Regions from separate parts of the Lwoffella lincolnii genome, predicted to be linked through region 2. Evidence: predicted binding sites of a transcription regulator. Region 2 holds the regulator's gene; each other region holds the start of a gene.
The links. Region 2 encodes PhoB, which activates phosphate uptake and scavenging genes when phosphate is short. Its sites were predicted from a motif close to TGTCATNAANCTGTCATAA; they were not measured.
Positions count from the first base shown of each region.

Region 1 (10,502 bases), 1.1 Mb from region 2:
GTCGGGTGATGAGTTCTTCGGCTTGTTTGCCCACCTGCATTATCATATCAGCAAATTCATCTGCTACGATGACAATCATGGGTAGGGTTTTGAGTTTGGGAGCTTTGTCAATGCTAACACTGTCATTAGGTCGCCATAGGGGGTCGATGATGGGTGTGCCTGCTTGTTCGGCTGCGATGACTTTTTTATTAAATTCTTTGAGCTTACGCACTTTAAGCAGGCTCATGAGTTGGTAACGGCGTTCCATTTCTGCCACGCACCATGACAGGCTGCTGGCAGCTTCGGTCATATCGGTAACCACAGGGGTCAGCAGATGCGGAATGTCATTGTAGTTAGCAAGCTCAAGCTGTTTTGGGTCGATGAGTATCAAGCGAAGTTGCTCTGGGGTGTATTTTAGCAGTATGGACAACAGCATGGCGTTAACCAGTACTGATTTTCCTGAGCCTGTTGTGCCCGCCACCAGCATGTGGGGGGCTTTTGCTAAGTCGGTGATGATGGGTTTGCCACCGATGTCTTTGCCCATTGCCATGCTGATTTGCCCTTTGGGGTCTTTATATTTATCGGTGGCAAGCAGTTCGATAAGCCGTACCATTTCTCGCTTACGGTTAGGCACTTCGATACCGATGTAAGGCTTACCTGGAATGACTTCCACCACCCTAAGCGATGCCATGGACAGTGAGCGTGCCAAATCTCTGGAGATGCTGACAACTTTACTGGCTTTAACCCCTGCTGCTAACTCCACTTCAAAACGAGTAACCACAGGTCCTGGAATGGCATTGACCACGTCAGCTTTGACATTAAAGTCTTGTAGTTTTATTTCCAGCAGTTCAGATAATTGCCGTAGCTCTTGAGCAGTATAGCTGGGCTTGCGGTTAGGGTCAGGCTTGTCCAGTATGTTCAGTGGTGGCAAGGTTGGCAGGTTGGCACGATATTTGGCGGTGTGCATGGCTCGAGATTTACCAGCAAACGCCATGTCATCATGAATGTCTGGCATCACCATATGGTTATTGGTCATGTTATTGCCATTATTCATGTTATTGCCATTATTATTGTCATTGCCATTATTATTGTTGTTATCATCGTCATCATCATTAACCATATCGGTGATAAGGTTACTTTGTGCCACATCTGGAACATCAAAACGAATGTTGGGCGGTGTGCGTTGCTTTAATGCGTCATGGTTAATCTTGGTTTGACTGATGTTTGTTTGCTCTGATTCAGGCGATTTAGGCATGATGCTTTTGGTTTTAGGCATCATGTTGACGTGTTCGATATTCTTAGCTGTCCGTTCACTGTCTTCTTTGTGAGTTAAAGAATGCTCTTGATGCGGTTTTAGTGGGTTGGCAGGTGGGGTGTTATTGGGGGTAAAAGATTTTTTTTCATTGCTGTTCCACCCTGAGTCATCGTCCCACCGTGGTTTATCGTTCCATAAGGTTTCATATGCCCAAGATTTATCATCAGTCATGTTCATCTCATCAATCGGGTAATCAGTGGGTTTATCAATGTATTGATGGTCAAATTGATGAGATGGTGGTAACTGTATATCTGGAGCGCTGGGCGTGGTTGATATTGTGGACACTGGAGGCTGTTTCTGTAGAGGTTGATGAGAGATGGGATAATCTGGTAAAGGAGGTTTGTCATGCTGATTTTCTGTATGGTCAATCTGAGCATTGGCCATCTGCTCGGCAATGATTTCTTGTAGCCCTGTCTGCTTGACAAACTGACGCAAATAGCTGCCCACTGGGTTGTTTTGGTTGTTACTGGCTTTAGCTGTCTGTGTTAATGACATTGATGAGCCAAAATTATCTTGACGTGTATGGGTTTGTTCATCAATTGGTTTGTGTTGTTTATCCGCTTGTCTGTCCACAAGTGGCAAGGGTATTTGACGGGCGGCGACATTGGTTTTGTTAACATCAGGTTGATTTGGCTCAAATTCATCATCTTGTTTATCCATGGCATCACGCAGGCTATTTTTTGCTTTAAAAATAGGCAATTGATTATCCTGCTGTGATCCACGCCATTGCAATGATAGCAGTTGAGTAAAAAATGCTCGCCAATAAATGTCAAACGTCATCGTCATTAACGCAAAGATAAACAGCAGTGAAAACAAAAAACTGCCCCATGTCCCAAGCACTGCTTGTAAGCGTTTTCCAAGCTCATAACCAGCCACGCCTGTGCTTTTGATGCCCAGCGATGTTTGGCTTGCCAAGTCAGCCGTTTGTCCTTGACCAAACCACGTACCCATCGCATACAATCCCACCACATACAGTAAGGTGGCACTGCTCATCAGCAAAAACAAATAACTGACTGCTCGCACCAATGCCCATCTGACCCCACTGCTCCGTCTTTCCCACCAAATCAATGCCGCTTCATACAGTGCCATCAGTACCAACCAGTAAGCTGCCAACCCAATCATGGATAACAAAATATCCGCAAGCCACGCCCCAGTTGTGCCTCCCATGTTGGTTATCTCTGCCATGTCGGTGCTGATGTGCGACCAACTGGGGTCATTGGGTGAGTATGATGCCAAAATCACAAACACATATAACCCCAATGACAACCACCACAAGGTTAAGATGCCTTTTTTAACGTACACAATCACTTGCTCAATGGACACAGAAATCACCACCTGATGCTGACAGCCCTTTGCCAAATTTTTCCATCATAACAATGTTAACAACATTAATTAATCATTCATGTTGTTAATGTTTTTAACACTATTAATATGGTTAATAACGTCAACCACGTTAAAGACATTAACACGTTAATAAGGTTAAGATGGGTTGGCAATCAACATAAAAGAGATACGGGCAAAATTGATAAAACCCCCATTATAACAAACCCCAAAAACCGCATGACAAAAAATGGCATAAATATGGCATAAATAATGACTTAACCAATGACACAAACCATCGCTTAGATGGCGACTTAAGCCTGCTGTTGTGTTTGTTCGGCACTGATTCCAAACAATCGCTTATGCTCTCGGCTAAATTGATTGGGGCTTTCATAAGCGACTTGTAAAGCAATTTGGGTGATGGTGGTTTTGTGCAATAAAATCAGCCGTTTGGCTTCATTGAGCCTGAGCATTTTTTGATATTGTATTGGGGTCAGTTGGGTTTTGTGTGGGTGAAAAATGTGGTACGATGGGGTTATTTTTACTTGCCAATTAGCAAAAGTAGCAAAAAAAAGATACCCATTCTTTTCGCATGATGCGATGCTGTTGTGAGCCAAACTGGTTATCTATCATATGCACATGGCTGTCAAACAATGCAAACAATGGCAAGGACTAAAAACAGCCAGTTAATTTCTACCCAAATCCAGTTTATAATGCCCAATTATGAATAGATTAATTAGCATAAACGAAGCGTCAAAACGATTAGGTGTCTCTATTTCTGCTCGTTTATACGGCTCACAAAGCAAGAAAAACAAAAAAGTCTTAGAAACAGTTAAGGCAATGTTGGAATGACTATAATTCGTGGACACATCATAGAACTTAAACCCAATAACAAACAAGCCACCCATCTCAAAAAAGCGTGTGGTGTTGCAAGATTTGCCTATAATTGGGCATTGAGCGAATGGCAAAAACAATATGAAGCCGATAAAAATTACCGTGAGACTTGCCAAAAATTAGGTTTAACCCTTGACGAAACCAAACTTCACAAACCCACACAAGGCAAACTAAGAAAACAGCTTAATGCCATTAAGCGTGAACAATTCCCCTTTATGCTAGAAATTACCAAATGCTCCCCACAACTTGCCATCATGCAACTTGGAGATGCCTTTAAACGCTTTTTTAAAGGCGAAAGCAAATACCCCCAATATAGAAAGAAAGGTGTCAATGATAGATTTAGCCTATCCAACGACCAATTTAAACTTAAAAGTAAAAATAACAAACCACACATTCAAATCCCCAATCTGGGCTTGGTTAGAATGACCGAACATCTAAGATACAATGGCAAAATCCTATCCGCCAAAGTTTTTACCAAGGGCGGTAAATGGTTTGTATCAGTTGCCGTTGAACTTGATGAAATTAACAAACCATTAAACAAAACAGGCGAACAAGTTGGCATAGACTTAGGCATAAGTGATTTAGCCGTATTATCAGACGGCACAAAAGCACAAGCTCCTAAGCCATTAAAAACCAAACTCAAACAATTAAAACGACTAAGCAAACAGCTCAGCCGAAAACAAAAAGGCTCTAAAAATCGTGAAAAAGCGAAAACCAAGCTATCACGGCTACGTTACAAAATCAGTTGTATCAGAAAAGACTTTACTCATAAGCTCACAACACAACTTGTCAAAAGTTATGACGTGATTTGCCTTGAAAACCTTAACGTTAAAGGTATGGTTAAAAATCGCAAGCTTGCAAGGTCTATCCATGATTTGGGATTTTATGAATTTAAACGGCAACTTATTTATAAAGCCAACCAATGGGGCAAGACCATCAAAGAATTGGACAGGTTTTATCCAAGCTCTAAAACTTGTTCAAATTGCGGTTTTATTATGGCAAAAGAAAACTTGACACTTGCGGTTAGACATTGGATTTGTCCTAGTTGCCATGCCAATCATGACCGTGATATTAATGCAAGTATCAATATTTTAAATCAGGCAGATAAGGTTTTAACTTTATCTTAATATTAATCGTTGGTGGGTAAGTTCTATCCCCAATTAAAAACGCCTATGGAGTTGATGTAAGTCCAAGTTCAAACGAATAAGGCAAACAACGTTGAAGTAGGAATTAAACGCTAAATTTGCCTTTGGGTGAATTTAGGTAGGTTTTAAGGAACGGCAGGATATTTTTAATGGCACGCAATCACACAGGCAAATATTTGCTGATTATGATGGGTTTATGTTGCTCTGGCTGGGCGTATGCTGATGATAAGATGGGGCATGACAGTCATGGTTTTGATGCCCCAATTGAAGTCAGTAGCTTCACCCCCATTCACGAGTCAATGAATGAACAAGTTGCGGTACAAATCAGCGACCATATTGCTGAGCATTCCACACACATACCATCTCCACCCACTTATGACATTCATGTACCTGATTATTTAAGTCTAAGCCAAGCCCAAGCCTTATTACTTAAAATCTCCCCCAAAATCGCTGCTGACAATGCGTTGATTGTCAGCAATGAACAACGGGCAAAAGCCAGTCAATCATTGAATAAACCCATCATCTATCTTGGAGCAACGGCATCTCATTTACACCTTGACGAACACATCAATACCCAACCTTTAAAAAACCGTTTAAGTGATGGCATCAATCAACAAATTGGTCAAAATAGCCAAACGTTACCCATCAACCCATCTGCCAATCCATCTGTGAACATTGGTGAGTTATTAACCAATCCCCTACCCGATACCTATGCCCTTGATACTGATAAAACCCGCAGTCATGCCAATGTAACCTTACTTTGGTCAGCTTATGATGGACAACGAGCCAAATCACTCACCCAACTGCTTAATGGCATGACTGATGAAAGCCGTGCTGATGCTGATATTTCATTGGCAGAACAATACACCACCTTAACCAAACGATATTTTCAAGTTCAACTGGCGATTAAAGCTGCATTTTTACGCAGTCAAGCCCTACAAGCCATCAAAGAGACCGATTATGCGGCACAACGAGCCTTGGATATGGGGCTTATCTCCCGATTAGAACGCTTGGAAGCCAAAAAAGCCTTGGCAGACGCTGATTATGAAAACACCAAAGCCTTAAATGATGCAGAACTGGCAATGAATGCCCTACAACGACTGATGCGGACACCATACCCAATCAAACCAACCACACCCCTATTTATTTCAACCAAACCCATACCCAAGCTGAGTTATTTTATTGAGCAAGCCAAACAACATCACCCTGCCTTTGCCAAGGTCTCTGCCAAATACAACCAAGCACATGCCCTACACGCCATGGGTAAAGCAGGTAACAAACCCACGGTTAATGTGTTTATGCGTGCTGAACTGGACAAAAATCCCAACTGGTTGGTTGGTGTTTCTGCTAATTGGAAGCTGTGGGGTGGACTTGACCAACGATTGCTTACCCAGTCTAACCTTGCCAAATTGCACCAAGCCGAATTTAGCCAAATTGACATCAACGACAACATCATGCTATTGGTAGAAAAAAACTGGCAAAGTTTAAAAAATGCTCAAAAAAATTACATCGCCCTTGCCAGCAACATAGAAATGGCAGAAGAATTGGTGCGATTTCGCCGATTGGGATTCCAAGAAGGCATGAATACCGCTGTGGAAGTCATGCAAGCTGAAGCCAACTTGGAAAAAGCCAAAACAGAACAAGCCAAAACCGCCAATGACTATGTACAAGCCCTTGCTGACTTAATGCAAAGTTGTGGCACACCATTGGCATTTAATCACCACATGCAGACTGCTGATGTCAAGTTGCCTGTCGTTTACTTACAATACCAACACGATTAAACCACCAAACAATCATTAAACAATCATTAAACAATCATTAAACATGGATTAAGCACAAATTAAACACAGATGAAATAACGGATAACAAAAGCACCCCATACTCTCATGCCCCATGCCATTATTATATACAGTTACATTCCGTTACACGCCATAAGCAGGTTTTTTATGACTGATTCTGATAACGCTTTTAACCAGCACCAGCCCAACAACCCAAACCAAACCAACAACACAAACCAAACCAACAACACAAACCAAACCAATTATCCAAATACCCCACCCATCTTAACGACCAACAGTAACAACATGGGCCATAAATCCATTAAAACGCCCAACCACAACCGCCGTCTTATCATCAGCCTAATCATACTGGCGTTGATTGTCTTTGTGGTTTGGGGGTTGATAAAAGACAAAACTGCCATAGACACCGCCCCCATCGTGCTACAAGGGCAGATACAAGTACAACAAACACCCATCGCCGCCAAAGTGGCAGGACGCATTGCCCATATTCATGTCAAAGAAGGCGATGACATTCACGTTGGCACTCCCTTGATTGACATGGACAGCCCTGAAATCAACGCCAAAATAGAAGAAGCCCAAGCCGCCAAAGCCATGGCACAAAGCCAACTGGATAAAGCCAACAACGGTGCAAGGCCAGAAGAAATACAAATGGCATATCACCAATACCAAGCCGCCAAAGTGGCTGCCGAACTTGCCAAAACAACCCATCAACGCATTGACCGATTAACCAATGAAGGGTTGATGAGTGAGCAAAAACGAGATGAAGCACGCACTAACCACATCGCCAGCGACAATAAAGCCCAAGCCGCCAAAGCCCAATATGAACTTGCCAAAATGGGCGCAAGAGAAGAAGATAGAACCGCTGCCAAAGCTCAGCTTAAACAAGTGGAAGGCAAACTCAAAGAAGCCCTTATCGCCAAAGAAGAAGCCAACTTAAAGAGTCCCATCGCAGGTCGGGTTGATAAAATCATCGCCAAAGCAGGGCAAGTGGTGGGGCAAGGCGTGCCATTGGTCAGCGTCATTGACCCAACAGACCAATCGCTTGCTTTAAATGTGACCGAAGACCACTTGCAACACTTTGCCATTGGCAAGTCGTTTACCGCCACCATTCCTGCCTTGTCAGTCAATGGGCAAACCCATGAACAAACGTTTATTGTGTATGCCAGCTCGGTATTATCTGACTTTGCCACATGGCGACCCACCAACAGCCAAGACGGTTACGACATGCGTACCTTTGAAGTGCTGGCACGTCCCCAATACCCTAACACACAACTGCGTCAAGGCATGAGCGTGTTGGTTGAAATCCCCAAATAAACCAAGCAGAGCCACTGACCGAAACGGTAAACAGGCACAGTGAACAGGAGCATCTGCCATGACCAACCCATCTGCACCCAACCATCATTTTCATGCGAATGACCATGACCACCAACAAGACAGCCCACAAGCAAGCTCTTTTGTTAACAGGTCTTTTGGCAACAGATATTTTGGCAACAGACATTTTGGTAACCAGGGGGGCATGCGTCGGTTTATGGGGGCATTTTTATACAGTGCCAAACGAGAATGGCATTTTTTAAGCCAGCATCGTTGGGATTTTGCCATGCTGTTTTGGTTGCCCATCGTGTTTGTGGGGCTGATTTGGTGGACTTTTGCCAATGCCTTATTGGTGAACATACCCATTGCGGTGATAGACCATAGCCATTCACCGCAATCAATGACTTTAATGCGTCATCTGCAAGCCAGCCCTGAGCTGACCATTGCCATGCACCTGCCTAATCAGCAAACCGCTCAGCGAGCCATAGAACGCACACAAATATATGGTGTGTTAGAAATTCCCCATGAGTTTGACACGCATCTATTGGCTGGCAAGCCAACCCGTCTGTTGCTCAATGTCAATGCCCAATACGCCACCCACTCAGGCATGATACAAAAAGGCGTACAAAAGGCAGTCGCCACGTTATCCGCCGAAACAGAGATTAAGCAACGGATTGCCAAGGGTGAAGACATCAGCCTTGTGCAAGCTGGCCACACCCCCATACAGACACAAAGCATTGGTCTGTTCAATTCTGCCAATAATTATCAACAATTTTTGGCAGTTACTATCCTGCCTGCCATGTTACATATTTTATCCATGGTCATTGGGGCATCTGTGTTGGGCAGGGAGTTACGAGATAAGACATTGGGTGAGTGGCATGCGTGCTTAAATCCTACCCAACCGATTGGCAAACCTAGCCTATGGCTTATCATCGCAGGGTTAAATGGTAAATTAATTTGGGCGATGCTGGCGTACACTTTATGGGGTGCAATGGCATTGACGCTCATGACCCGTCTGTATCCTGTGCCATTATCATCATTGGCAATCACTTATGTTGCCTTTTTATTATTTATGATGCTGTCCTTTTGGTTAGGTGCAATACTAACGCTTGCCACGTTGTCATACCGACAAGGCTTATCATTAACAGGGCTTATCTCTGCTCCATCATATGCGTTTTCAGGAGTTACCTTTCCTTTGCTTGCCATGAACCCAACCGCTCAACATTGGGCAAATGCGTTACCACTTACCCATTATTTGCACATTCAAACGCCACAATTACAAATGCAGGCTCCCTTAGCATTGGCTTTACCAACAATGGCTGGGTTTATGATGTCAGTCATGGTGTGTTTGTGCCTATCTGCATTACTCTGCCGTCAAGCGTTACGCACGCCAAGCAAATGGGGGCAACGCTGATGACCACACCCAATTTGGACAATCACCCCACACCAACCAATCCAGCATCTGCTGGACAACCGTTGGTTAAACAAAAAATTGCTCAGCATAACTTGACTGACCAAAATACTGCCCAAAGCTTTATCAGCCAAGTTTTGAATGTATGGCAACAGATTTTTAATGATAAGGGGTGTTTGATGATGATGCTCCTTGCTCCGATATTTTATGGATTTTTTTATCCATTGCCATACAAAACAGAAGTGGTTCGTGATGTGCCTGTTGCCATCATTGATGATGATCATTCACCGTTATCCACAAACATCATCAATCATGCCACCGCCAGCCCACGACTTGATGTGCAAGTGGCACAAAATGAGCATCATGCCCAAGAATTGATGTGGCAAAACACCATTGCAGGCTATATGGTCATTCCCAAAGGGTTATATCAACACGTCAATATGGGACAACCTGCCAAAGTCAGCGTGCTTGCCAATGGCAATTATTTTTTGCTAAATAAACAAGTGCAAACGGGTTTTTTGGAAGTGGTTGGCACAGTATCGGCTGGCATTAAAATTCAAAAAGCCATTGCCACAGGGCAAGACAGCACCTTAGCCAAGCAAAATGTTAACGCCATCTCCTTAACCATAAATCCGTTATACAACACCACCGAAGGCTATGGCAGTTATGTTGTTCCCCCTGTTTCTATGCTGATTTTGCAACAGATGTATCTGATGGGAACAGCAATGCTGGTTGGCACATGGGTAGAAAATCGCACCCATCGCACCACGTTTAAGGGTTGGCTTGCCAGAATCTTAGCATTGTCTTGTTTGGGTTTTTGGGTGGGGTGTTTTTATTATGGGTGGGTATTTCCCAGTCATGATTATCCACGCAATCAAAATTTATTGGGTTCTTTGGGGTTATTAATGGTGTATTTCCCTGCGGTCATTGCCATGGGGTGTTTGTTGGGTATCTGGTTGGGTTCTAGAGAGCGAGCCATGCAAATATTGGTCGCAAGCTCCATGCCACTTTTATTTTTATCAGGGGTCACATGGCCAACTCACATGTTGCCTGAACCACTATTGTATCTGCGTTGGGTATTCCCCAGCACATCAGCCATGAATGCGTCAGTCATGCTCAACCAAATGGGCGTACCACTTGCTGATGTGGCTCATTATCTTGCGACACTGTTGGTTATTTTTTTACTGTGTTTACTTGGGTTGGTATGGGTTGGCACAGAACCAAGTAAACCCATCTTTCATAAAATCAATCATAGAATTTAACTCAATCCCCTTGTTATTATTTGCATAAGCCCTTATGTTATCACCCAGTTTATACTGCCATTTTTC
Region 1 covers NZ_CP147511.1:1,627,511-1,638,012, forward strand. The annotation lists gene WDM69_RS07305 (DNA translocase FtsK) at 1-2,653, opposite strand, end outside; gene WDM69_RS07310 (helix-turn-helix domain-containing protein) at 2,929-3,231, opposite strand; gene WDM69_RS07315 (RNA-guided endonuclease InsQ/TnpB family protein) at 3,463-4,635, shown strand; gene WDM69_RS07320 (TolC family protein) at 4,803-6,434, shown strand; gene WDM69_RS07325 (HlyD family secretion protein) at 6,600-7,766, shown strand; gene WDM69_RS07330 (ABC transporter permease) at 7,825-9,177, shown strand; gene WDM69_RS07335 (ABC transporter permease) at 9,114-10,436, shown strand.
Region 1: a site for PhoB is predicted at 2,866-2,884, ahead of WDM69_RS07305 (DNA translocase FtsK). Genes of this name have one in related genera too.

Region 2 (10,502 bases):
GGGTAAGCCGATGGCAATGATGTTGCTTAACGAAAATTGTACGGTAACCATTTGTCATTCAAAAACTGCTGATTTGGCGAGTCATGTCAAGCAAGCAGACATCTTAGTCGGTGCTGTGGGTGTACCAGAGCTGATTAAAAAAGAGTGGATAAAACAGGGTGCTGTGGTGGTGGATGCAGGTTTTCACCCAACCGATGATGGTGGTGTGGGTGATATTGAGCTTGATGGCATTGATAAGATTGCCAGTGCTTACACCCCTGTGCCTGGTGGCGTAGGACCGATGACCATCAACACCTTGATACGTCAGACGCTGGCAGCGGCAAAAGAGGCACAAACGTCATAGCCAGCCGATTTTTTTAAATCGATAATATAAGGTTACGCAGATGCTGATAATGACAGCTAAAATCACAAAGTAGCTGTATTGCCAATGTAATTCTGGCATGTTGTCAAAGTTCATGCCATAGATGCCTGCAATGGCGGTGGGGACAGCCAGTACCGCCGCCCATGCTGCCAGCTTCCGAACCACATCGTTTTGCCCCATGGTAACCACCGCCATATAGGTATCCATGGCGACGCTGAGCATTTCGTTTAGCCCATTAACCGCATCTAAGGCTTGTACCAGATGGTCATTGACATCTCGAAAGTAGGGTTTGGCGGAGCTTGGAAAAAATGAAATCAGCTCATTTCTTTTGTGATTGATAAAAAAGTTACAAATGTCTTGTACAGGTAAAATCACCGCCCGCATGTGTACCAGTTGGGACTTTAGCTCATATAAACTTCGTAAAGTGGATTTGCTAAACTCAGCAGAAAAAATGGCGTGTTCTTGCTCTCGTAAATACCGCCCCATACGGTCAGTAACGGGCAAATAATTATCCACGATAAAGTCTAAAATGGCGTGCATGACAAAGATAGGACCAAGACGCAGTTTGTCAGGACGGCGTTGATAATGTTCACGCACAGGGGCATAGCTGTTAGATGGGCCTGTGCGAATGGTGATGATGAAGTTTTTACCCATAAACATGGCTGTTTTGCCATAGCGGATATGGTTGTCTTCTAGCTTGGCGGTTTGCACCACCACAAATAAGGTGTCATTGCCATAGCTTTCGATTTTGGCTCGCTGATGGTCAGCGACGGCATCTTCTAATGCCAACTCATGCAAATCAAAGGATTCTTGCATTTGTTTTAGGGTCTGTAAGCTTGGTTCGTATAATCCCAGCCAAACAAATTGATTGTTGTGAGTTAGGATTTTGCTGACTTCTTCGATGCTCACTTCATGCAGCTGTTCACCTGTCTTACGAGAATAAACATGGCAGTTAATCACTTCTTGGTGAGAGAACTCTTCGACATCTTCAAAACGATCCGCATCGGGGTCGTATATGGTCATGATTTCTAGGGTGTCTTCTTCACTGTCGGCATCGCCATAGATAAAGCTGTCATTGCTATAGTCGTGTGGTAAGTCTTGGGACTCTGTATTATCATCATGGTCATGATGGTGGTCATGGGCATTGATGGGAATGCAGGTATTTGTAGAGATGTTGATGCCATTGTCGGTATTGTTCACATGATTGGTGTTGTCAGCATCATCTGTGTTGTCGTTCTTGTCAATTGTGTTGGCACGATAACTGACATCAGGCTCATCAACAGGCTCATCACCAAGATTGTCAAGGTGCATGGCATCAAAAACAGCTTGCTTGGCATCTGCCGTGTCCCCATTTTCCCCATTATTCCCATTTTCCATCTGTGTTGTCTGCCCGTCCAAGTCATCTGAGTTGGGCAATGGGGTGGTGGCAGAGCGGTCATGATGTGATGGCTCTGTTGCGTTTGGACGATTTGGAAGGTTCGGTTGCATAAGCGTTGTCAGTTAGTAAGCAAAAACTGTCCTATGATAACCTTTGGAACAGTAAAGTCAAACTGACACCTGTGCTAAAAAGCTAAAAAGTGCTTTTTGACGTGAGCAGAGACAATTCACATAATCTTTTGGTTGGGAATAATACCTTAAAGGTTGAGCCTTGTCCTTCGGCCGATTCGATTGTCAAAGTGGCATCATGTTGATACAAAATGTGCTTAACAATCGCAAGTCCAAGTCCTGTTCCACCCGTGGCACGACTGCGACCACTGTCCACTCGATAAAAGCGTTCGGTCAGGCGTTCGATGTGTTCAGGGGCGATGCCAATGCCATTATCAGATATGGCAAACAAGCAACCTTCACTCACCTGTGTCCAAGCAATGGCAATCTCACCACCTTTTGGCGTGTATTTAATGGCATTGGTTACTAAGTTTAGTAAAGCACTGGTCAAATACATCTCTGACCCCATGATATTCAGTTGTGAATCTAAATGTAAGTCAATAAAATGCCTGTATTCTTTATTATATGCTTGAGCGTCATCAAAAAGTTGCATCAACAGCTGTGGCATATTGACGCACTTGACTTCAAAAGCTTCTTCATTCTCTAGCCGAGACAGCATTAATAGGTCATTGATGATGCTGTTCATGCGTCTGGTTTGCTGACCCATTAGGCTAAATCCACGTTGCCACTTTGGGTTCATGTCTGGCTGATCAGAAAATGTCTCGATATAGCCCATTAACACCGTCAAAGGGGTGCGTAACTCATGCGAGACATTCGCAACAAAGTCCTTACGCATCTGTTCTAGATGCTGTAGGCGAGTTACGTCATAGACAATCAGCAGTTTTTCTTCACCAAAAAAAGTCAGCTCACATTGTAAGTAGCGTTGTGAATCTCGCCAAGATTGCAAGCGAATGCCATCATTGGGTGAAATGGCATCTTGATAATATTGGGTAAATTCAGGTGATGTGATGACTTCAAACACATGCCGTCCATGGTCGGTGGCGTGTAGGTTTAAAAGCTGATTTGCTGAATTGTTCCACCATTCTAACCTATCATGTTTGTCCAAGATAATCACCGAATCTTGTAAAGCACTCAGTGAGCGGCGGATTTTTTTGACCAGTCCCATCATGCGTTGATGTGTCAGTTGCTCTTGTAAGCGACTTTGGTACAACTGATGGGCCACATAGCTAAGACCGCCAGATAGTTTGGGTGGTTCTTGTAAAGTGGCTTGGTTAATCCAATGCAAAAACCGTCGCATCGTTATCATACGAAAGGTAGCATATCCCAACAATCCCATGGTCATGCCCCAAGGCATGCTGGTAATCAGCCAACCCAAAACAGCCCCCAGCATCAGGACAAGTGTTAGCCAGCGAAAATCTGCCCAAAAAAGAAGGCTGTTGTGTCGTTTGTTTGGCATTTGTTCATTGGTGATTGTTATTCATTGGAGTCATTCATTGATTTGAGTCGAAAATCGATAACCTGTGCCACGCACCGTTTGGATAAACTCAGCATAATCATAAGGGTCAAGCACCTTACGCAAACGGCGGATATGCACATCAATGGTTCGGTCTTCGACATAGACATTACCACCCCACACTTGGTCAAGTAGCTGTGTGCGAGTATAAGCCCGCTCAGGGTGGCTCATAAAAAACGCCAATAACCGATATTCGGTAGGGCCGATGTCCAAAAGTTTGCCATCAGCGGTAACACGTTGGCTGATAGGGTCAAGGCGTAAGCCCACATGTTCAATGGATTTATCACCAGATAGGGCGTTTGAGCGTCTTAGCACCGCTTTAATGCGAGAAACCAATTCACGAGTAGAGAATGGCTTGGTGATATAGTCGTCTGCACCTGCATCTAGCCCTTGCACCTTATTATCTTCTTCACCTTTGGCGGTTAACATGATGATTGGTGTTTCAAAGAGCATCTCATCTTTTTTGAGCAAACGACACAAATCAATCCCTGATTGATTGCCCATCAGCATCCAATCTAATAACAGTAAATCAGGTCGATGGTCAACCACTTGTTGATATGCTTGTGGCACATCTTCAGCTTGTAAACAGTGGAAGCCTGCCATTTCTAAAGTAGTAACAATCATCTCTTGGATGGCAGGTTCATCTTCCACAACTAAAATCGTCTCATTTGGCATGAATAAAGCAACCGTGAGTCAATGACAGTATTTGAAATATGACGGTTTTATGACGGTTTTATAAAAACGTAACAAAACCATCTGTTTAACCTAAACGGAGCGAGCCACATCTGCTTGTAATGCCATGGGTAAGTCTAACACGTCAAGTCCTTTTAATCGCCACTGTTCAATGGTTTGCGGACGAGCCACCACCAATGCTTCAAATGTTAAGTCATCATCAGCACAAGGCATCACATTGACCACCGTGATGCCATCAACCAACGCCTCTCCTGCCATGGGTAAAGCAGTGGCATCTGTTTGCAAGGTGTGATAATCACCTGCCACTCGATGCAGATGGGCCTTAGGAGCTGATTTAAAGTATAAGCGGGCAATGACTTCTTGCCCAAGATAACAGCCCTTGTCATAGTCTACCCCACCACGCTGATGCAGTCTAAGCTCTTGTGGTTGAAACTGATTGCTTGTTGCTTGGGTAATCCAATAATTACCAGTGGCGATACTGGCAGTCATCCAAGCAGTGGCATCAGCATTATCTTCATGGTTGCTAAAGGTCGGTTCTTCACCCATCACGCAAGGAAAAATGGGCTTAGGATTGCTTAGCGTTACTTGAGAAAAAACAGCGTACTTTTTAACGTGTGAGATAAAAGATTCGGCACAATCGGCACTGATGACCACATCATAGCACTTGCCAGCATCATCTGCATATTTTTTTATCCAAAGACCAAAAGCAATGCGTCCTTTTAGGTTGCTAATGGCAGTTGGCACATAACTTAATCCAAGCTTATTGACGTTGATGGTCAGTTGACCTTGCAAAAACTGGCTGACATCATTGCCTTGTAAGGTGATGTGCGAAAATTGTGCAAGCTGATTGTTAGAATTGGGCATGTTGGTTCTCTTTGGGGTGGGGTGGTTATTATTTAAGACGGTTATTTAAGACGGTTATTTAAGACGGTTATTCTGGTGATTGTGTTTGTGTTGACTTTAACAGATTTCGCTTATGAAGTGAATGCCATATGGTGATGTGTGAATGAATGGCGATGTGTGAGTCGATGATGATGTCATATGGTCATGGATTATGACTAAAAATCCTAATTTTAGTTTAACTTAAAAACCATTCAACCATTAGCAAATACTCTAACCAATGTTATAATTAGAATGTTATGGTTCATCAATGTCATCATTGACCAATTTTACCCAACCCAAAAGTACCCAGCTAAAAAATCAAAGTGTGTTTATGCGTTCATCATCTGCACCGCCATCATCTGTCTTGCTGTCATTGTTAATTAATCAAGTGCCAGCCAATCAAGCCAAAATACCACAGACAAAGGCATGTCAGCTGTTGGTTTTTTTGATGGTGGTGAGTTGCTTTGTGCTTGGTTTGTCTGTGGTGAGCTTATTAACTGCTCAAACGGCTGTGGCTGCCACGCCAACCATGCCAACAACCGTACCAACCACGACCAGCTCCCCATTGGCTGATGGTGGCGAAGAGCGTGAAGCCCAAATCAACACAACGCCTGACCCTTTTGGGCGAGAAACACCACGTGGCACTGTACTGGGATTACTTCGAGCATTGACTGATGATGAGCCACTGCTTGCCAGTAATTATATGAACTTAAGTCCTGCTGATAACGCCCCTGTAACGGTACGTAAGTTCAAAAAAGCTTTAGATACGGGTGGACGGTTGGACACAGATTTGCAAATCAGCAATTTACCTGAGGGCAATGTCCACGATAACCTGCCTGCTCATCGTGATCACGTTGGCTTTATTCGTGTCGAAGATGGACAAGTGCCACTGATAGTTGAGCGAGTACAGACACAGACGGCATCACCATACTGGAAGTTTTCTAAAGATACCATTGATGCCATCAACACACAGGTCAATACCCATAAGATGACTTGGGTAGAGCGCTATACCATTGATGCGTTAAAGGGCAAAAAAATTCTCAATCTTGACCTTGCAGACATCATGGCGGTAGTGCTATTGGTACTCAGCTGTTTTATGGTCATGTATGTGCTGGTATGGCTGTTGTATTTACTGGTTAATTTTGTTTATCCCAGAGTCAGAAACCGCCCGTTACCCATCAATGGCAAAGTGATTTTACCGTTTTCGGTGGTGTTGACATCGCTGATGTTGACCGAAATTATGTTACTGGCTGGCGTGTCGGTAACGGTGCGAGAGCCAGTCAATCGTTTTAGCGAAATTTTGGCATTGATGGCGGTTAGTTGGCTGTTGCTTCGGGTGATTGATGCGGTGTTTGGCAGTGCCGAACGCATCAGTTATAAGCGTAACTATGTTGAGCGATTAGCGATTATCGGTCTGTTACGCAAAATGGCAAAAGTGTTGCTATTTATCTTTGCTGCCATCATTATCTTTGGTAATTTGGGTTTTGATTTGACTGGTGGTATTGCTGCTCTTGGGGTGGGTGGTTTGGCATTGGCATTGGGGGCGCAAAAGACGGTAGAAAATTTGGTCGGTAGTTTGGTGGTGGTGGCCGACCGCCCCATTCGAGTCGGTGATTATTGTCGTTTTGGCAGTCTTGAAGGGACGGTGATAGATATTGGCATTCGCTCAACTCGCATTCGTACTTTAACTCGCACCATTGTTACCGTGCCTAATGGTGACTTTTCATCAATGATGATTGAGAACTACGCTGCTCGTGATATGTTCCGTTTTTATCATAAGCTGTTTATCAAACGCTCAGCAGAGCCTAGGATATTAAAGGAACTGATTTATGACCTTGAGCAATTTTTACGCAATCATGAACTCACCAATCAAGAATGGAATCAAGTCTATCTGATTGAGTTGCGTCAAGATTGCTATGTCATCGAATTACAAGCTTACATTCATGCCAGTGGCATTGTTGAGTTTTATGAAAAACAGACCACGGTGCTGTTAGATATTCTAAATAAAGTGGCAGAGTATGATGTTGAACACGCCTTGCCAACACAGCAGTTGCTGCTGAATACTGATCATGGCATGTCTGAGTCATCACCCGTTCCAAAAACCTACCCAAATCAACCCAGCGTAAGGACAAAAAATGACCATACCCAACGTCAATCATCTCACAACACCGATGCCATTCACAGTACCAATACCAAAGGTGCGTTATCTGACCCAAGCGGACTATCAACCAACCCATGAAGCCATGCTCCAGCGAACGCTGGCACGCATTGACGATAAAAAGGCAGGAATAGACACACCAGATGAGTTATGGGTGGTTGACCATAACGATGTCTATACCTTAGGGCAGGCGGGTAAACCTGAACACATCTTGGCACGCAATGACACGCCCATTATCCAAACTGACCGTGGCGGACAAGTAACATGGCATGGGCATGGGCAGTTGGTGGTGTACTGGCTGTTTGACTTAAATGCTCTGGATTGGAAAGTGCGAGATTTGGTGTCTCATGCTGAACAGGCCATAGAAGATGTGGTGAATGGCTATTTAGCCACAGCGACCATGTCTGCCAATGCCAGCAAGCCGAATGTCAACAAGCCCAATGTCAACAACTTAGTTGCTAAAGCACGCCAAGATGCCCCAGGGGTGTATATTTATCAACAACAACAAGATGGCACATTAGGTGAGATGTTGGGTAAAATCGCTTCATTAGGCTTTAAAATTAAGCATGGCTTTAGTTATCATGGCATCGCTTTAAATGTCAGTTGTGATTTGTCAGCGTTTCATTTAATTAATCCTTGTGGTTATGCAGGCATGCAAATGCTCAGATTGGCGGACTTGATACCCATGGGTGATGGTCAGGCAGATGATGGCCGCATCAATGACAACCAAGTCAGTCAAAATCTGATACATGCCATCACACAACGTCATCAAGGGCAGGTGGCATTGCGTCAATGACAGTTAGGCAACAGTTAGATGACAACGGTATGTCTGTCTTGCTATACTTGCTGAGCAATTATTACAAACATGTTATGTATTTTTTATAAGGAGAACACACATGGCAGATTTTAATCAAATATTGGACGCAGGCGATGTTGATAATGGTGTGATTAACGTGGTCATCGAAATCCCCACAGGCAGTAACCACAAAGTTGAATGGAAGCGTCAATTGGGCTGCTTTAAGCTTGACAGAGTTGAGCCAGCCATCTTTGCTAAGCCTTGCAATTATGGCTTTATTCCCCAAACGTTAGATGAAGATGGTGATGAATTAGATGCCTTAGTCATCACCACTGAACCATTACCAACAGGGGTGTTCTTAGAAGCCAAAGTCATTGGTGTGATGAAATTTGTGGATGATGGTGAAGTTGATGATAAAATCATCGTTGTGCCTGCCGATGACCGAAACACAGGCAACGCCATCAATGGCCTAGATGACTTACCAAAGCAGTTCATTAAACAGTTAGAATTTCATTTTAACCGTTATAAGGACCTAAAAAAAGCAGACAGCACCACTGTTGACTCTTGGGGTGATGTCGCTGAAGCCAAGCAAGTGATTCGTGATGCCATTCAACGCTGGAAAGATGACGCCTAATCCCCTAATCCGTGATTCATGCTTTCGTGATGACTGCTGATAACGGTTAAAATGAATCACGATAAGCTTTAATGATGAACCAGTCTAATGATGAGCAAGTTGTCAGTCAGCTTGCTTATGATATGACCGATTGATTTGACGAACTGTCAAGTTGTAGCCATTGCCCCACCACAGTTGCCAGCTCATCAATGCCTTGTTTTTTAAGGGCAGAAAATGACTGAATGCTAAATGGTAAATCCAGCCTTTGTAAGGTTTGTTGAGTTTTTAGTAAGGTGTTTTTGGCTTGTCCAAATTTAAGTTTGTCAGCTTTGGTCAACAACACATGCACAGGCAACTCACCATCTTTTGCCCACAATAGCATTTGTTCGTCAAAATATTTGAGTGGATGGCGGATATCAGTCATCAATACCAAACCTGCCAAACTTTTTCTATCGACCAAATAGGACTCTAGTTCCACTTGCCATTCTCGTTTCATCTCTTCAGGCACAGCAGCATAACCATATCCTGGTAAATCCACGATACGCTGAGTATCATTACCCACCTTAAAGAAGTTAATCATTTGCGTACGCCCTGGGGTTTTAGAGGAGCGAGCAAGTTGTCTTTGATTGGTCAAAGTGTTAATGGCAGAAGATTTGCCCGCATTTGACCGTCCTGCAAATGCCACTTCAAAGCCACTGTCAGCAGGACAAAGTTGAAAGGTGGGGGCAGACATCAAAAATTCAGTTTGCCAAATGCGTTTCAGATGGCGATTGATTGAGTGGGGGTTGGTTTTGTCTTGGTTTGGGGTTTGGGCATAAGTCATGGTTTGACCTTAAAACGTCAGTTTAAGCTTAATGACAGTCAGCTTAATTAAAAGCGGTTGGATTAAAAGCAGTTTAATTAAAAGCACTTAGGCTGGCATGTGTTGTTAAAATATTTTTGCACAAAGAAGCCAAATTGTAACAAACTTAATGGGCAAACTCATCACACCATTCACATCACAACAGAATAAATCACAAAAAAATTGCCCATTAGGTCACAATTTGTATCAAAAATGACGTAAGTCTTGCTATAATGACGGCTGAAAACTGGATTTATTGTAGGGATTAGTGTTGTTTGAACCAAGATTGTTTTTACTGATGCTTATCCAGCCGTTTTGGCAATACACCCACAACACCCACATTTTATTCGCTTAGCTCAAATTAAGCCAAATTTAAGTAAGTAGGATTTTATCGATGAAAAAATTGCTCACTGCCGTCAGTTTGTCGTTGTTCAGTGTGAGTGCATTGGCAGCCATCAACGTGCCTAAGCATGACATCGAAGCTGGCAAAACCATTGCAGAGAATAATTGTGCCGCTTGTCATGGTGTCAATGGGGTCAGCGTTGTGCCGTCACAACCGAACTTGGGCGGTCAGCACATCAAATATCTGTACAAACAGCTACTGGACTTTAAGTCTGGTCATCGAGTCAATGGCATCATGCAAGCACAGGTTGCCAACTTATCTCAGCAAGACCTTGCGAATGTCTCAGCTTTTTATGCCAGTCAACAGCCTTGGGGTGTCAGTTATGGCAACCCTGCCACCGCAGACCAAGCCATTAAATTGTATTTAGGTGGTGATAAGAGTCGTGGCGTCATTCCGTGTTCTGGCTGTCATGACCCTAAAGGTCAAGGCAATGCGTGGGCAGGTTTTCCACGCTTGGGTGGTCAGCATTCGGCTTATGTCGCCACGCAGTTAAAGTTATTTCGTGCTGCTGGTCGTGAAGATGATGTCAGTAAAGACCAGATGCGTGTCAACGATGCTGCCAAAGAAGGTGAAAAAGGCATGATGCAGATGGTGGCAAAACACTTATCTGACAAAGACATCGCCATGCTGTCAGACTTGATTGCTGGATTGCACTAATCCACATATTTTGAGCCGATAGACAGATATTTTATGGTCATTTTGTGTTTGTCTTTTTCCATACTTTGCCCATCATACCTTGCTCCATCTTGCCCCATAAAGTCATGAGAATTTTATGGGGCGTTTTGTTTCACCTTTT
Region 2 covers NZ_CP147511.1:574,977-585,478, forward strand. The annotation lists gene folD (bifunctional methylenetetrahydrofolate dehydrogenase/methenyltetrahydrofolate cyclohydrolase FolD) at 1-343, shown strand, start outside; gene corA (magnesium/cobalt transporter CorA) at 338-1,384, opposite strand; gene phoR (phosphate regulon sensor histidine kinase PhoR) at 1,932-3,263, opposite strand; gene phoB (phosphate regulon transcriptional regulator PhoB) at 3,294-3,995, opposite strand; gene WDM69_RS02575 (YgfZ/GcvT domain-containing protein) at 4,086-4,877, opposite strand; gene WDM69_RS02580 (mechanosensitive ion channel family protein) at 5,164-7,134, shown strand; gene lipB (lipoyl(octanoyl) transferase LipB) at 7,067-7,849, shown strand; gene WDM69_RS02590 (inorganic diphosphatase) at 7,950-8,483, shown strand; gene yihA (ribosome biogenesis GTP-binding protein YihA/YsxC) at 8,599-9,285, opposite strand; gene WDM69_RS02600 (c-type cytochrome) at 9,698-10,363, shown strand.

Region 3 (10,502 bases), 370 kb from region 2:
TGAACCTATGGCAGTCATTCCAGACACCCCACCAGTACCCAATGAATCCGCTGACCTAGCAGCTGCTGCCGAGCAAGCCCAACCCACAACACAAGCCGATGTAACAGCTGACACAAATGCAGATGATGTCAGCAATGCCCTTGATGTGCCAGATTCCGTATCAGTTGAAAATACCACCACTGTTGCCAAGCCTAAGCTGACGGCTGATGACATTTTAACCGCTGAGATTCCAAAAGACCCTGCCTTGATTAAAGAAGAGATTGACAAATTGCAACAGCAAGAAGAACTGTACAGTCAACAAGAAGAACTGCTTAAAGAGCAAATCAAAGACATGGAAGCGTTAACCAAAGATAAAGCGGAACACATTGCTTTGCTTGAAAAACAAATCGCTCAACTAGAAACACAAAAAACACAATAACCAGCACAATGGCACAGATTGAAGAACGTACAGAGCCATTTTTACAAAGTCGAGCACAGGTGTTTGTTTTGCCTGTCAACAGCACAGGCAATCTGCTTGATAGGGTATCTAACCGTTGTAAAAGCTTGTATCCTGACAACCATCATGCGTATCGGCAGGCGTGTCAGCGTGGTGAGTTACCTGCAGGGTCATTATTGATGCACAAACGTCAACGTGAGCATTCAGGTTTGGCGGTTGCCAGTAACCAAAACAACCCTGACTATATTGCCAATTTGCTGGTGTCTGACCACCCATACCACCCCATGCGACGGCTGTGGCTAGAGACCAGCTTACAAGCATTGGCAGAAGCCTTAATGCGACCCATTCGATACGAAGGCATACGCCACATCGCCATGCATTGTCAGCCACTGATATACACAGACCATCATGCCCATAAAAAGGGTAAAAACAGCATCAGCTTGGCACCAGAACTTGTGGTCTCTGAACTTGCCAATAAACAGCTCCAAACACATCACATGGCTGAACAGATGGCTAAGTTGGGTGTTGTGCCTGTGATGCGGTGGAAAGAAGACATTAAGCCCATCATCGTGCGTGTTTTATCACCTTTACCCAAGCTAAGGGTAGATTTGCATTTACCAAAACACTTAGCTTAAGATTTTTTAAAATCCGTTTTAAACGTTTATTTTAAATAATGCTGTTTTAAACATAAGACATATAGTGAGAACAATCATGACAACCACCTTTGACCCCAAAGCCAACAGCGTCTTTTGTCGTAAATACCAAAAAGACCTACCCAAAATGCCCAACCCTCCTTTTCCCAATGCCAAAGGGCAAGAGCTACAGAACACCGTGTCACAAAAGGCATGGCAAGCATGGCTGGAGTTACAGACCATGTTGATTAATGAAAAGCACCTTAGCATGATTGACCCAGATGCCAAAAAATACCTTAATGAACAACGAGAGCTGTTTTTGGATAATGGTGATTATGAAAAGCCAGCAGGCTACACACCGCCTAAAGTATAAAAAATTTGATGTGGCTGATGTGCAATCAACCTAAGACATGTCAGGCAACATCAAGCATAAACAAATTTTAAGTTTATCAGCCAATTGACTGATTGATTTGGCTGTTTTGCTGTTGTTCTTCTTGCTGTTGTTCTTTTTTTAATGCGATTGTGTGTTTAATATCGTTTTTTCCATTTCATCATAGCTGGTATGTTTCACATCTGTGCCACTGGCGGTATAGATAACAAGTTCGGCGATGTTTTTGGCATGGTCGCCAATACGTTCTAACGCCCTTAATATCCACATGACACTCAGCATTCTGCTGACATAGCGACTGTCTTCCATGATATAAGTCATCAAGGAGCGAATGGCACTTTGATATTCACGGTTGATGGCACTGTCATGTTGTATGACGTTAAGGGCCTTTTCAGCATCAAATTTACGAAAAGCTTCCAAAGCTTCATATATCATTAATCGCACTTGGTTGCTTAAATGTTGAGCTTCTGAATAGCCTGTTGGGGCGCTGCCTTGTGATGCCAAGTCTTTTGCCATTCTGGCAATTTTACTGGCTTCATCACCAATGCGTTCTAAATCCACCACCCCTTTGCTCATTGCCATCACCAGACGTAAATCGCTGGCAGCGGGTTGTCTTTTGATGACCAATTGCAACACTCGTTCATCCAGCTCACGCTCATACTGGTTGATTTGATTGTCAGCAATGATGACCTCTTCGGCTTGTTGTTCATTCACATCAGTCAAGGCTTGTACCGCCTTTTCTACCTGTTTTGCCGCCATTTCACCCATTTTTAAAAACAGATTGATGGCGTTTGATAATTCTTCATCGAATGCTTTTGAGGTGTGTTTGTCCATTTTTATGACCCATGTGGTTAATGGTTGTTGGGATTGATGCTTATGTTTGGTTGATTATACTTGGTTATTATGCTTGTTAAGTTGTTATGCTTGTTAATGCCTTTTTTATTACGTATGAACTGAAGATGCGTATGAATTTAAATAGGGCAAATGGTGTTTGTGTTTCTTATGTTTCTTATCATCAACATGTCCCATCATCAACCATAACGCCCAGTAATGTAGTCTTCTGTGGCTTTTTGGCGAGGATTGGTGAATAAGCCATCGGTTTCACCCATTTCAATCACATCACCAAGATACATATACACAGTGTAATCTGACACACGAGCTGCTTGTTGCATATTGTGGGTCACAATGGCAATGGTATAATCTTCTTTTAGGTCATGGATTAAATCTTCAATGGAGCTGGTAGAAATGGGGTCAAGTGCTGATGTGGGTTCATCAAGGAGCAAGACTTCAGGTTTGGTTGCCACTCCTCGGGCAATACACAAACGCTGCTGCTGACCACCAGATAATGATAGCCCAGATGCTTTTAGTTTGTCTTTCACCTCTGACCAGAGGGCAGATTTTTTTAATGCCCATTCAACTCGGTCATCCATTTCAGACTTACTTAACTTTTCATACAGTTTAACCCCAAAAGCAACATTATCATAGATAGACATGGGAAATGGGGTTGGTTTTTGAAAGACCATGCCCACTCTGGCACGCAACAAGTTAATGTCAACGCCTTTATCCAGAATATTTTCACCATCAAGCATGATTTTACCATCAGCACGCAAGCCCGGATATAAATCGTACATGCGGTTAAAGGTACGTAACAAGGTGGACTTACCACAACCTGATGGACCAATAAAGGCAGTGACTTTATTATCAGGAATTTGTAGGTTAATGCCTTTTAATGCCCTAAAATCACCATAATAAAAATCCAAATTCTCAATGGTGATTTTGGCAGGAGGCAAATTCAGATATGACATATTCATTTTTTTAATATTCTCAAAACGGGACATGCCACCAGCATGAGGATTGATGTCAGTATTGGTCTGAGTTGACATGGGTGCGGCGGGTTTTCTTCTCATTACGTCTGTCATGGTATCAGCTCTAAAAATGGTGAATATGAATACAAGTTAAAGGTTGGTCAGTGATGGTTGGATAAAATAAAGGGATTACTTTTTATCACGGCTAATAAAACGAGCAATAATATTTAAAATCAATACTGAAAAAGTAATCAATAATGCCCCAGCCCAAGCCAATGTTTGCCAATTTTCATAAGGACTCATGGCAAATTGATAAATGGTGTTGGGCAAGTTGGCGATGGGTTTACCCATATCGGTGCTAAAGTATTGGTTATTTAAAGCCGTAAATAGCAACGGAGCAGTCTCACCTGTGATGCGAGCAAACCCCAAAAGCACCCCTGTGGTTAAGCCTGCTTTGGCAGCTTTCATGGTAACCGAAGTCACCACTTTCCATTTAGGTGCGCCTAAGGCATAAGACGCTTCACGTAACTGGTGTGGCACAAGATTGAGCATATTTTCGGTACTACGCACCACCACAGGAATGATGATGAGAGCCAATGCCACTGCACCTGACCAGCCCGAAAATCCATGACCACGCACCATCAATGAATAAATGAACAACCCAATCACAATAGACGGTGCTGACAACAAAATGTCATTCATAAAGCGAGTGGCACGACCCAGCCAACTGCCATGACTAAATTCCGCCAAATAAATACCCGCCATCAGCCCCACAGGTGCCCCAATCAACAAACCTGTGGTGGCAATCATGGCAGACCCAACAATGGCATTTCTTAATCCACCATCAGTCATGGGTGGCGGTGTGTCAGCCGTAAAGACAGGCATCTGCACCAAAGAGCCAAAGCCTTTTGTCATCAAGGTAATCAAAATCCAAACAAGCCAAAACAAACCAAATGCCATGGTGATGTAGGAGAATGCCAAGCCCAACTTATTAATAAATTGACGTTTTGCATATAAAGACTTGTTCATGCGTTGGGAAAAACTGCCTGAAGAATCTGTATCTTGTTGGCTAGCCATGATGTTATCCTAATTGCACATTAAATACCGTTAAATGAAATGCCGTTAAAAACGACCATTGAACGTGTTTTTCTATCAATATCAAGCATCGAAGCAATATCAAACTTTAAAATCATGGTCATGATGTTTTGATTAACGATATTTTGATTAATAAAATATTTTCATGTCTTATCGGTTGCCTGAATGTTTATCCATACGCATCAGCATCAACTTGGATAATGACAACACCACAAAAGTAATGATGAACAATATCATGCCCAAGTGTAAGAGCGATGATAAATGCAGGTCATTCGATGCTTCGGCAAACTCATTTGCCAAGGCTGATGTGATGGTAACGCCTGAAGAAAAAATACTGGGGTTAATATTAAAGGCATTACCAATCAAGAAAGTTACCGCCATGGTCTCACCCAAAGCACGACCCAATCCTAAAGTTACCCCACCCATCACACCAACCTTGGTATAAGGCAAAACAATCTTATACATAACTTCCCATTTGGTTGCACCAATGCCATAAGCAGACTCTTTTAATAAATCAGGCACTGCTTCAAACACATCACGCATGGTGGCAGCGATGAACGGAATAATCATAATTGCCAGCACCAAAGCTGCCGTAAACATACCAATGCCTAAAGGAGCACCAGAAAATAGCTGACCAAGTAAAGGCAAATTGGCAAAATATTTGATAAAAAAAGGTTGTATGTATTTTGCCATTAACGGAGCTAACACAAATAAACCCCACATGCCATAAATGATGGAAGGAATACCCGCCAACAACTCAATGGCGATGCCCAAAGGTTTTTTTAATAATGGTGGGCATAGTTCAGTTAAGAACACAGCAATACCAAAGCTTGCTGGCACAGCAATGCCAATCGCAAGGACAGAGGTCATGATAGTGCCATAAATGGGGGCAATTGCTCCGTATTCATCGGTAACAGGATTCCATATCTGTGTGCCATAAAAATCCAATCCAAATTCCTTGATGCTTGGCCATGCCCCATAGATGAGTAACAGCATGATGCCACTTAATAATACCAACACCAATAACGCAAAAAATTTAGTCAAATTAACAAATATCCAGTCATTGCGTTTTTGTTTTGCAAGCTGAGCTTTTAACATGGACATAATGACCCCAAGAACAATCTTAAAAAAACCATCTCAAAAAATAAATCACAAACAGCCAAAGCAAATGACATTATGCCAAAAAACTAGATACCAAAAAGTAAGTCATGGAATGGTAAAGTCAAGTCATGGATAATGACTCATTGTGGCGTATAGGCAGGGCTACCGTCTGCCCCAACTATTTTTTTCCACTCATCTTTAAACAAATCAATCGCTTTATCAGAAAATGGCACATAGTCCAAATCAATGGCAGCTTGATTACCTTGGTCATATACCCAGTTAAAAAAATTCAACACACCAGCGACTTGTTCTGGGTTGCTGGGTTGTTTGTGAACCAAGATGAATGTGGCAGCAGCGATTGGCCATGCTTGTTCGGTTTCTGAGTTGGTGATGACCTTATAAAATCCTATTGCTTGCGACCAATCGACATCACCAGCAGCAGCAAAGGTATCGGCAGAGGGTTCAACAGCATGACCTTTGGCATTGACAAGCTTGGTGTGTGCTAAGTTGTTTTGCTTGGCATAGGCATACTCAACATAACCGATTGAGTTGGGGATACGACTGACTGTACTGGCAACGCCTTCATTTCCCTTACCGCCTGCACCTGTGCCACCTGACGCAGTTGGCCAACTGATGCTTTTATTCACACCCACATCATTTGCCCAGTCGCCAGAGACTTTGGCAAGATAATCAGTGAAATTAAAGGTTGTGCCAGAGCCATCAGAGCGATACACCGTGGTAATCGGAGCGTCAGGTAGGGTGACACCTTCGTTAAGAGCGGTAATCGCTGGGTCATTCCAGTTTTTAATTTTGCCCATATAAATGTTCGCAAGTGTGCCACCATCTAAGGTTAACTCACCAGGAGCAATGCCTTCGATGTTGATGACAGGCACAACGCCACTAATTAAAGTTGGGAATTGGATTAAACCGTTGGTTTGTAGCTCTTCTGGGGTCATTGGGGCATCAGACGCACCAAAATCAATGGTTTTTTCAATGATTTGCTTAACACCACCAGATGAGCCAATGGATTGATAATTTACCTTACCGCCTGTGATGGTGTGATAATCTGCTGACCACTTAGCATAGATAGGAGCAGGGTATGACGCACCAGCACCAGTGATGTTCATGGCAACGCCTTGTATGTCTTTATATTTGTTGGCAGAATCAGTTTGTGTATTGGCAACCGTGGTGTCTGTACCAATTTTTTCGGCAGTTTCTGGGGCATCTTTGGTTTGGTTACAAGCCATCAATGATAAGCTTGTTGCAACCGCTAAGACTAAAACAGAAAGCTTTTGCATAAACAGCTCCTATGAGATGAGAATTTATTAAAGGTTCATAGTTGCCTTAGAGCAAAATGGTTACCTTGGAGTAAAACTGTCTATTGCCTAGTTTACTCATCAATTATGACAATTTAATGAAATGGCGTGATTATCATTGTCATATGTCATCATATTTTGTTATGCTTAGAGCAGACTCGGGGTGCTAAAGGAGTGAGACAATGGTTAAATGTTCACTCGTTAATTTGGCTGAGACATACCCGCAGAACTTGATACGGTTAGTACCGTCGTAGGGAAGTCGTTGACATTTATTGTTTTACTGTCATTGTGTTGCTGTCATTGTGTTGCTGTGCGTCGCTATGAGCATGTATTGTTGTTAAGCATGATGGCTGGCATGATGAATTGCCATCAAGATGACACAAAATCACTTGCCACCACCGAGTCCATTTACCCATAAGCCCATCACAAGGACTCGCCATGAACGAACTCAACCCACACAAAACCCACACACACAAACCTCCTGCACATAAAACCCCCGCACATAGAAATCTCACCGATGACCGCTTTGAAGAAGAAGCCCGTGACCTGACACGTGCCTTGCCTGCCTCAAAAAAAGTCTATCTGCAAGGCTCACGCCCTGACATTCAAGTGCCAATGCGAGAAATCACACTCACCGATACGCCACTTGGTTTGACAGACGGTCAAACAGGCAGTGAATACAATCCACCATTTTATGTCTATGACACATCAGGCGTTTATACCGACCCAAATGTTACCATTGACTTAACCAAAGGCTTGCCCAAATTGCGTGAAAAGTGGATTAAAGAGCGTGGGGACACCGAAAAACTTTCCCAACTCTCTAGCCAATACGGCATCGAGCGAGCCAATGACATCGCCACTGCCAACTTACGTTTTGGGCAAATTGATAAGCCAAGACGAGCATTACGTGGTGGTTCATTCTCAGGGAATGTTACCCAAATACACTATGCCAAGCAAGGCATCATCACCCCAGAGATGGAATATGTCGCCATTCGAGAAAATCAAAAGCAACACGAACTTAGCGACATGCGTCAACATGCAGGCATGAGTTTTGGGGCAAACACACCCAAACTGATTACCCCAGAATTTGTGCGTCAAGAGATTGCCAAAGGACGAGCCATTATCCCTTGTAATATCAATCACCCAGAATCTGAGCCAATGATTATCGGGCGTAATTTTTTAGTCAAAATCAACGCCAATATCGGCAACTCCGCTTTAGGCTCAAGCATTGATGAAGAAGTGGCTAAGATGACATGGGCAACCCGTTGGGGGGCAGACACCATCATGGATTTATCAACAGGCAAGCACATTCACGAAACCCGTGAATGGATTATCCGCAACTCACCTGTGCCAATCGGCACTGTGCCCATTTATCAAGCGTTAGAGAAAGTCGGTGGTGTGGCAGAAGATTTGACGTGGTCATTGTTTGCAGATACTTTGATTGAGCAAGCCGAACAAGGCGTGGATTATTTCACCATTCATGCAGGTGTGTTGTTGCGTTATGTGCCTATCACCGCCAACCGTTTGACAGGCATTGTCAGCCGTGGTGGCTCAATTATGGCACAATGGTGCTTGGCACATCATAAAGAAAATTTTTTATACACCCATTTTGAAGACATTTGTGAAATCATGAAGGCCTATGATGTGACCTTTAGCCTTGGAGATGGACTTCGCCCAGGTTGTATCCAAGATGCCAATGATGACGCTCAATTTGGTGAACTTAAAACCTTAGGTGAGCTGACCCAAGTGGCGTGGCAACACGATGTGCAAGTGATGATTGAAGGCCCAGGACACGTTGCCATGAATCGCATCAAAGAGAACATGGACTTACAACTTGATGTGTGTCAAGAAGCCCCATTTTACACCCTTGGTCCATTGACCACTGACATTGCCCCAGGTTATGACCACATCACATCTGCCATTGGTGCGGCGATGATTGGCTGGTATGGCACAGCGATGCTCTGCTATGTTACACCAAAAGAGCATCTTGGTCTGCCAAACAAAAAAGACGTGAAAGATGGCATCATCACCTACAAAATCGCAGCTCACGCTGCTGACCTTGCCAAAGGACACCCCGGAGCTCAGGCTCGTGATAATGTGTTATCCAAGGCTCGTTTTGAATTTCGCTGGGAAGACCAATTTAATCTGTCGCTTGACCCAGATACGGCACGTGAATTTCATGATGAAACCTTGCCAAAAGACGCTCACAAATCCGCCCATTTTTGCTCCATGTGTGGCCCTAAATTTTGCTCAATGAAAATCACCCAAAATGTGCGTGATTATGCCGCAGGATTGGATTTTCAACAGGTCAAAACCAAACTGACCGAACAAGTTGGCGAAGCCTCTGTTGATGATGTGCGTGATGGCATGGCACAGATGAAGCAAAAATTTACAAATACAGGAAAACACTTATATCACAAAGTGTGAACATATCCGAATGTTGAGAACAAATGCGACACAACAAAACCCACAACATAAAAGCTGTGGGTTTTTGATTGGCAAGTGATGGCATTGATTGGCAAAAGGTGGTTAAAAGAGGCGGTTAAAAGAGACGGTTAAAAGACCATCAAAAGGCATTATGGATTTGCCACACACTCAAGCACATTTAAATCAAACCCTGATAACGCATTGAACTTTAACGGCGATGACAGCAACCGCATATCACGCACACCTAAGTGGCGTAAAATCTGTGCACCAACACCGATACTGCGATAAGGTTGATGTTGCTGATATTTAAGGGGTGAATCAGCACGGTCAGCAACGAAATTATCCAACGCTTCACCAAGATTGATGTTTCGGTTATGCCCAATCCAAACAAACACACCACGCTCAGATTGGCTAATTTCTTGTAGTGCCGATTGAATGCTCCAATGACTTTTACCACGATTGAGCGATTGCACACCAAACAAATCCCTAAGTGGCTCAAACCCATGCACACGCACCGTATTGACCCCATCAGCAGGATTGCCTTTGACCAAGGCCAGATGAGTGTCATCGGAATTTTGCTCTTGGAAACGATACGCCATAAACTCACCAAATTCGGTCTGCATCGGATAACTTGCCACCACATTGATGGTTTGCTCATTTGCCATGCGATAATGGATTAAATCAGCGATTGTGCCAATTTTTAGATGATGAGTTTTGGCAAACGCTTCTAAGTCATCACGGCGAGCCATTTCACCATTTTCTTTGATAATCTCACAAATTACCGCCGCTGGCTCAAGCCCTGCAAGATGTGTTAAATCACAACCTGCTTCGGTATGCCCAGCGCGGTGCAATACCCCCCCATTTTGAGCCACAATGGGAAAAATATGCCCTGGTTGCACAATGTCTTCAGGTTTGGCGGTGGCAGACACTGCCGTTTGAATGGTTCTGGCACGGTCAGCCGCTGATATTCCTGTCGTTACCCCTTTAGCGGCTTCGATAGACACCGTGAAATTGGTGCTAAATTTTGCCCCATTTTTATCGCTCATCAGGGGCAAATCAAGCTGACGGCTACGCTCTTGGGTAATGGTCAAGCATACCAAACCACGAGCATGGGTAATCATAAAATTGATGTCATCAGGACGCACATGGGTAGCCGCCATCACAAGGTCGCCTTCATTTTCTCGGTCTTCATCATCCATCAATATGACCATCTTGCCTGCTCGGATATCATCTAAAATCTCAGGAATGCTATTGAACGTGGTATTATTTGTCATGGTATCTACTTGTATTGTCTACTTATAT
Region 3 covers NZ_CP147511.1:208,543-219,044, reverse strand. The annotation lists gene WDM69_RS00990 (hypothetical protein) at 1-418, shown strand, start outside; gene WDM69_RS00985 (hypothetical protein) at 427-1,071, shown strand; gene WDM69_RS00980 (oxidative damage protection protein) at 1,148-1,441, shown strand; gene phoU (phosphate signaling complex protein PhoU) at 1,580-2,290, opposite strand; gene pstB (phosphate ABC transporter ATP-binding protein PstB) at 2,488-3,393, opposite strand; gene pstA (phosphate ABC transporter permease PstA) at 3,451-4,338, opposite strand; gene pstC (phosphate ABC transporter permease subunit PstC) at 4,507-5,460, opposite strand; gene pstS (phosphate ABC transporter substrate-binding protein PstS) at 5,598-6,755, opposite strand; TPP riboswitch at 6,923-7,047, shown strand; gene WDM69_RS00950 (hypothetical protein) at 7,036-7,191, shown strand; gene thiC (phosphomethylpyrimidine synthase ThiC) at 7,212-9,200, shown strand; gene ribBA (bifunctional 3,4-dihydroxy-2-butanone-4-phosphate synthase/GTP cyclohydrolase II) at 9,350-10,474, opposite strand.
Region 3: a site for PhoB is predicted at 6,859-6,877, ahead of pstS (phosphate ABC transporter substrate-binding protein PstS). Genes of this name have one in related genera too.